One region of the Streptomyces sp. NPDC020742 genome, then DNA from elsewhere that is predicted to be linked to it. Evidence: riboswitches for the same ligand, from Rfam matches in the RefSeq annotation. Region 1 holds a riboswitch; each other region holds the start of a gene.
What was found. Region 1 has a riboswitch for thiamine pyrophosphate ahead of thiO (glycine oxidase ThiO). Riboswitches for the same ligand answer to the same signal wherever they lie in the genome.
Positions count from the first base shown of each region.

Region 2: it holds a riboswitch for thiamine pyrophosphate, as region 1 does, so the genes downstream of both, AB0G84_RS23255 (thiamine ABC transporter substrate-binding protein) here and thiO (glycine oxidase ThiO) in region 1, are expected to answer to the same signal.
Region 3: it holds a riboswitch for thiamine pyrophosphate, as region 1 does, so the genes downstream of both, thiC (phosphomethylpyrimidine synthase ThiC) here and thiO (glycine oxidase ThiO) in region 1, are expected to answer to the same signal.

Region 1 is NZ_JBFAEA010000007.1:321,480-323,740, reverse strand. It holds gene thiO (glycine oxidase ThiO) at 1-1,000, opposite strand, end outside; TPP riboswitch at 998-1,110, opposite strand; gene AB0G84_RS16265 (FAD-dependent oxidoreductase) at 1,286-2,261, shown strand, end outside.
Region 2 is NZ_JBFAEA010000014.1:98,239-100,499, forward strand. It holds gene AB0G84_RS23250 (iron ABC transporter permease) at 1-18, opposite strand, end outside; gene AB0G84_RS23255 (thiamine ABC transporter substrate-binding protein) at 87-1,190, opposite strand; TPP riboswitch at 1,299-1,442, opposite strand; gene rlmN (23S rRNA (adenine(2503)-C(2))-methyltransferase RlmN) at 1,476-2,261, opposite strand, start outside.
Region 3 is NZ_JBFAEA010000008.1:245,756-248,016, forward strand. It holds gene AB0G84_RS17390 (YibE/F family protein) at 1-864, opposite strand, end outside; TPP riboswitch at 937-1,093, shown strand; gene thiC (phosphomethylpyrimidine synthase ThiC) at 1,088-2,261, shown strand, end outside.

The sequences.
Region 1 (2,261 bases):
CGGGGGAGGTGGGGCGCAGCCCGGCGCAACTCTCGACCAGCGGCAGCTCGGTGATACCGGGGACGAGTTCGTGGGCGTCCCGCAGCAGTTCGTAGACCCCGCCCGCGGTGACGGTGGTGTCCCAGCCCAGCTCCTCGCTGGTGGCGCCGACGACCAGCTCACCGCTCTCCCGCGGCACCAGATAGAGCGGGTTGCCGCGGACCACGGCCCGTACGGTGCGGGACAGGAAGGCGGGGGAGCCGGCCGGTACGTCCGGCAGCCGCAGCCGCAGCACCTGGCCCTTGACCGGCCGTACCGGCGGCAGCACCTCGTCGGGCACCCCGGCCAGCCGGCCGCTGTGGCTGCCCGCCGCCAGGACGGTCTGCCCGGCCGCCACCGCCGTGCCGTCGTCGAGGACGGCGCCGGTGGCGCGTCCGCCGTGGACCGTCAGCCGCTCGGCCCGGTTCGGCAGGAAGGCCACCCCGGCCCGTTCGCAGGCCGTCAGCAGGGCGCTCGCCAACCGCCGGGGATCGATCTGGTGGTCGCCGTCGACCCGCAGGCCGCCCCGTACGCCGGGGGCCAGCATCGGCTCCAGGCGGCGGCACTCGCGGCCGGTGAGCCACTGCGAGTCCAGGCCGGAGCGCACCTGGAGGGCGTGCAACTCGCGCAGGTGGGCACGGTCGTCGGCGTCCAGCGCGACGGCCAGGGTGCCGCACCGCCGGTAGCCGGTGTGCGCCCCGGCGGCCTCCTCCAGCTCCGCCACGAAGCGCGGATAGCGGTGCGCCGAGGCGAGGTTGAGGCCCAGCAGGGTCTGCTCGCCGTAGTGCAGCTCGGTGACCGCGGCCAGCATCCCGGCCGCGACGCGGGCCGCGCCGCCTCCGGGGGACGGGTCGGCCACCGTGACGGTCATCCCGCGGGCGGCCGCCCGCCAGGCGGTGGCCAGGCCGATGATGCCGCCCCCGATGACCAGGACATCGGGGTGCCCGGAGGCGAGAGTCGGTGGTGTGGCAGGTGGATGCATGGGCGTCCAGCCCCTCCCTTCGCCGGCATGACCCGGATCAGGTTCGTACGGTCGGAGGCCGGCCAGCCTCCCTCTCAGCCCGGTGCGTCCGGGCTCCCGCGAGTGCGGGCACCACCCTAATACGGGGGTGTGGGGCGCCGTAAGGCAGCGCCGGGGCGGGCCCGCCGGACCCCGCGGGCCCGCCGCAAGGCCCCCGGGAACCGGCACCGCGGTCTGTGACGCTGTGTCAGAGATCTCCTTGCGCGCTGCTGCGGGCGGCGTCGTGCCCCGTCCTAGAGTGATTGGGTGAGCGAGCAGAGCAAGTCCTCCCAGGCCCCTGACCGCACGCCCCGCGTCGTGATCGTCGGCGCCGGAATCGCGGGTGTGCAGACCGCGGTCGCCCTGCGCGAACAGGGCTGGCCCGGCGCGATCACCCTGTTCGGCGACGAGCCCCACCCGCCCTACGACCGGCCCCCGCTGTCCAAGGCGGTGCTGCTGGGCAAGGCCGACGGCTCGGCCTTCGAGGTGGACTTCGCCGGGCTCGGCATCGAGCTCCACCTCGGCCGCCGGGTCACCGCCCTGGTGCCCGAGCGCCGGCTCGTCGAGACCTCCGAGGGCCCGGTCCGCTACGACCACGCGGTCATCGCCACCGGCGCCGAGCCCATCACCCTGCCCGGCAGCGAGGGGCTGCCCGGCGTCCACCTGCTGCGCACCCTCGACGACGCCGAGCGGCTGCGGCCGGTGCTCGCCGCCCAGCACGAGATCGTGGTCGTCGGAGCCGGCTGGATCGGAGCCGAGTTCGCCACCGCCGCGCGCGAGGCGGGCTGTGCCGTCACCGTCGTGGAGGCCGGCGACCGCCCGCTGGCCGGTGCGCTGCCCGCCGAGGTCGCCGCCCATATGACCGGCTGGTACGCGGACGCCGGCGCCGAGCTGCGGACCGGTGCCCGGGTCGCCTCCGTCACCCCCGGTGCGGTCACGCTCTCGGACGGCACCACCCTGCCCGCCGACGCCGTGGTGGTCGGGATCGGGGCCCGGCCCGCCACCGCCTGGCTGGCCGGCTCGGGCGTCGCGGTCTCCGCCGACGACGGCTCGGTGCTCGCCGACGAGCGGCTGCGCACCTCCGTCCCCGAGGTGTACGCGGTCGGCGACTGCGCCTCCTTCCCGTCCACCCGGTACGGCAGCCGGCTGCTGATCCACCACTGGGACAACGCCCTCCAGGGCCCCCGTACGGTCGCCGAGAACATCGCCCGCGGCGGGACGGAGGGACTGGTCTACGACCCCG
Region 2 (2,261 bases), on a different contig from region 1:
GGCGAGCGGCACTGCCATCAGGCCGAGCCGCACCGCCGTTCCCCGTGCGGGGCGCCCGCGCCGGGCGCCCGTGCCCTCCGCAGGCGCTACTTCAGGACGAGCGAGGACCACTGCTTGATCCACTGGTCGCGGTTCTTGGCGATGGCCTCCGGGGCCAGCGTCTGCGGCTTGTCGATCGTCGTGCCGTACTTGGTGAACACCGCCGGCACCTTGGCGTCCTTGCGTGCCGGGTTGACGAACATCTGCAGCGGCTCGTCCTCCTGGAACTGCCGACTCAGCAGGAAGTCCAGCAGCGCCTTGCCGCCCTTCTCGTTCTTCGCACCCTTCAGGAGGCCACCGAACTCGATCTGCCGGAAGCAGGTGCCGGTCGCGACGCCGGTCGGTGCCTGCGCCGGCGCGGGCTTCTTGCCGAGGACCTCGGCGGGCGGGCTGGACGCGTACGACACCACCAGCGGCTTGTCGCCCTTGTGCTTGCCGGCGGCGGAGCCGGAGAACCGGTCGTTGTAGGCCTGCTCCCAGCCGTCGACGACCTCGACGTCGTTGGCCTTGAGCTTCTTCCAGTACCCCTGCCAGCCTCCCTCAGACTTCGTCCGGGAGGCGCCCCCATCGCCGTAGGCGGCGATGGTCGCGAGCTGGAAGGCGAGCCCCGGCGAGGACGTCGCGGAGTTCTCGGTGACCAGCAGTCCCTTGTAGCGGGGCTTGATCAGATCGTCGAAGGTCTTCGGCGGCGCCATCTTGTGCCGGGCGAAGTAGCCGCGGTCGTAGTTGACGCAGATATCGCCGTAGTCGAGCGGGGTGACGCGGTGCTGCCCCTTGTCGAGCTGTAGCGCGGCCGGGACGCTGTCCAGCCCCTTGGCCCGGTACGGAGTGAACAGACCCTCGTTCAGTCCGCGCGAGAGCAGGGTGTTGTCGATGCCGAAGAGCACATCGCCCTGGGGGTTGTCCTTCGACAGGATCGCCTGGTTGACGGCCTTCCCGGCGTCCCCGCCCCGGAGGATGTTCACCTTGTAGCCGCTCTCCTTCTCGAAGGCGGCGAGGACGGACTTGGACACGTTGAACGAGTCATGGCTGACGAGCGTGACGGTCTTGGCGTCCGCGCTCCCCCCGCCCTGGCCGCCGCACGCGGTGAGTGCGGTCATGCCGACCGCGGCGGCAACCGCGCTCGCGGCGATCCTGCTGGTGGTGCTCACTGATTTCCTCCTGGCTGGCCAGGAAGAGACGCGGCCCTGCCCCGGGTCCGCGGCTCCGTCGTACGAGGACGTACCGGACGGGGGGGGACCCGGGGCAGGGCGCAACAGCATGAGTGACGACCGAACTTCCTACCCGGAATGACCCGGGCGAGGTTCAAGGGTCTGCGGGCACCGAGGACCGGGACCAGGAAGTGGACCAGGACTACGACGCTTCCGCACTCTCAGCGCTGTGGCGCTCCCCTGTCGGAATGTGCATTTGTTCGACCTCACCGTACCAGCGGGCGGTCAGCGTTCCGAGGCCGCGAGCTGGCCGCAGGCGCCGTCGATCTCCTGCCCGCGGGTGTCCCGGACGGTCACCGGCACCCCGTGCGCCTCGATGGCCTGGACGAACGCCCGCTCGTCCTCGGGGCGGGAGGCGGTCCACTTCGACCCCGGTGTCGGGTTCAGCGGAATGAGGTTCACATGGACCCGCTTGCCCTTCAGCAGCCGCCCCAGGAGGTCACCGCGCCACGCCTGGTCGTTGATGTCCCGGATGAGCGCGTACTCGATCGAGATCCGCCGCCCGGACTTCTCCGCGTACTCCCAGGCCGCGTCCAGGACCTCGCGCACCTTCCAGCGCGTGTTGACGGGCACCAGGGTGTCGCGCAGCTCGTCGTCCGGGGCGTGCAGCGAGACCGCCAGCCGGCACTTGAAGCCCTCGTCGGCGAACCGCAGCATCGCCGGCACCAGGCCGACGGTGGAGACGGTGATGCCCCGCTGGGAGAGCCCCAGCCCGTCCGGCTCCGGGTCGGTCAGCCGCCGGATGGCGCCGACCACCCTCTTGTAGTTGGCCAGCGGCTCGCCCATCCCCATGAAGACGATGTTCGACAGCCGCGCCGGCCCACCGGGCACCTCGCCGTCACGCAGCGCCCGCATCCCGTCGACGATCTGGTGCACGATCTCGGCGGTGGAGAGGTTACGGTCCAGACCGGCCTGCCCCGTAGCGCAGAACGGGCAGTTCATCCCGCATCCGGCCTGCGAGGAGATGCACATCGTGACCCGGTCCGGGTAGCGCATCAGCACGGACTCGAC
Region 3 (2,261 bases), on a different contig from region 1:
GTCCGGGAAGAGCCCGTGCACCAGGCCGGTGGTGTCGTCCGTATTGCCGGTCAGCAGCGCCCAGTTGATGAACACCGATCCGAGCAGCCCGATCAGCAGGAGTGACGCCAGGGTGCCGAGGACCGCGACGGAGGTACGGGCGGTCAGCCCATGGCACAGATAGAGCGCGATCAGCATGATCGCGCTGCCCCCGACCACCGCCACCACCAGCGGATTCGACCCCTGCAGGATCGCCGGGAGGATGAACAGCGTCAGCACCACGAAGCTGGCCGCCAGCGCGACCAGCGCGAGCACCCCGCGCAGCCGCCCGACAATCACGACCGCGACGGCAAAGATCGCGGCCAGTACGCCCATCGGGAGGGACCGGTCGACATCGCTGACCGAGTACTGGAGATCCTTCGGCGCCTTCGGTGAGTACGCCACCACCACGTCCTGCCCGGCCGTGTAGCGCCGCAGTGCGTCCGGTGTCACCACCGTCCGGAAGGTGCGTCCGGCGTTCTCGCCCGTGGTGACCTCTATCGTCGCCTGCTGGCAAGCCTTGCCCCGGGCCGCTCCCCCGGTCGGCTGCTGACCCGTTGGCGAGGGCGGCTGCTGCTGCTCGGCATGGACATCGGCACAGTTCACCTGCACCACCTTGGTCACTCTGGCCTTCTCCGTGGGCTGGTCGAAGCCGACTCCGGACGGCTTGTGCGGCGGTGCGCCGCCCGGCCAGAGCACGATCAGTCCGACCGCCACCGCGGTCGCGAAGGGGATCAGTACCGCCGCAATGACTTTGCGGAGATGCCGGGAGACGGGCGCCGCGGGACCGTGGCCGTGCGTGTGGGCGTGCGGGGCGGCGTGGTGGTGAGACTCGTGAAGGGTCACCTCCAGATCATCGCAAGAACTCCAGGGGCCCCCTGTTCACCCCACCGCGTCGGCGGCTACCGTTGGTGCCACCTTTGCAATCGCGGGAGCTCGGAGCACCGGGCTGAGAGGGCGCTGACCTCCGTCCCAGCGGTGTTTCACGTGAAACACCGGACGACGGAAGCCGCTGCGTCGACCGCCGAACCTGTTACCGGGTAATGCCGGCGTAGGGAGTTGGGTCTCCATGACTCTGCAGGATGCACGCACGCCCGAAAACGAGAACGGTGCCAGCGCGAGCGGTGAGCCGAAGATCGGCTGGCACAAGGGCTATGTCTCCGGATCGCGCCCCGACCTGCGGGTCCCGGTCCGGCGGGTGCACCTCACCAACGGCAAGGACGTGACGCTCTACGACACGTCAGGGCCGTACACCGACCCCAATATCGAAACCGATGTCCGCCGTGGCCTGGCGCCGCTGCGCGAGAACTGGATCATCGCCCGCGGTGACACCGAGGAGTACGCCGGCCGCCCCATGCGTCCGGAGGACGACGGCCTCAAGCACACCTCGCCGCGCGGTGGCCTGAAGAACCTCGATGCGGTCTTCCCCGGCCGCCCGCGCCAGCCGCGCCGCGGCCGTAGCGGCGCCCCGGTCACCCAGCTCGCCTACGCCCGGCGCGGCGAGGTCACCGCGGAGATGGAGTACGTCGCGCTCCGCGAGAACGTCACGCCCGAGTTCGTCCGCGACGAGATCGCGGCCGGCCGCGCGGTGCTGCCGGCCAACGTCAACCACCCGGAGATCGAGCCGATGATCATCGGCAAGAACTTCCTGGTGAAGGTGAACGCCAACATCGGCAATTCGGCGGTCACCTCCTCCATCGAGGAGGAGGTGGAGAAGATGACCTGGGCGACCCGTTGGGGCGCCGACACGGTCATGGACCTTTCCACCGGCCGCAACATCCACACCACCCGCGAGTGGGTGCTGCGCAACTCCCCCGTCCCGATCGGCACCGTCCCCCTCTACCAGGCGCTGGAGAAGGTCGACGGCAAGGCCGAGGAGCTGACCTGGGAGGTCTACAAGGACACCGTCATCGAGCAGGCCGAGCAGGGCGTCGACTACATGACGGTGCACGCCGGAGTGCTCCTGCGGTACGTCCCGCTGACCGCCCGCCGCAAGACCGGCATCGTCTCCCGCGGCGGCTCGATCATGGCGGCCTGGTGCCTGGCGCACCACCAGGAGTCATTCCTCTACACGCACTTCGAGGAGCTCTGCGAGATCCTCGCCTCGTACGACGTCACCTACTCGCTCGGTGACGGCCTCCGCCCCGGCTCCATCGCGGACGCCAACGACGAGGCGCAGTTCGCGGAGCTGAAGACGCTGGGCGAGCTGAACTCCATCGCCAAGCGGCATGGCGTCCAGACCA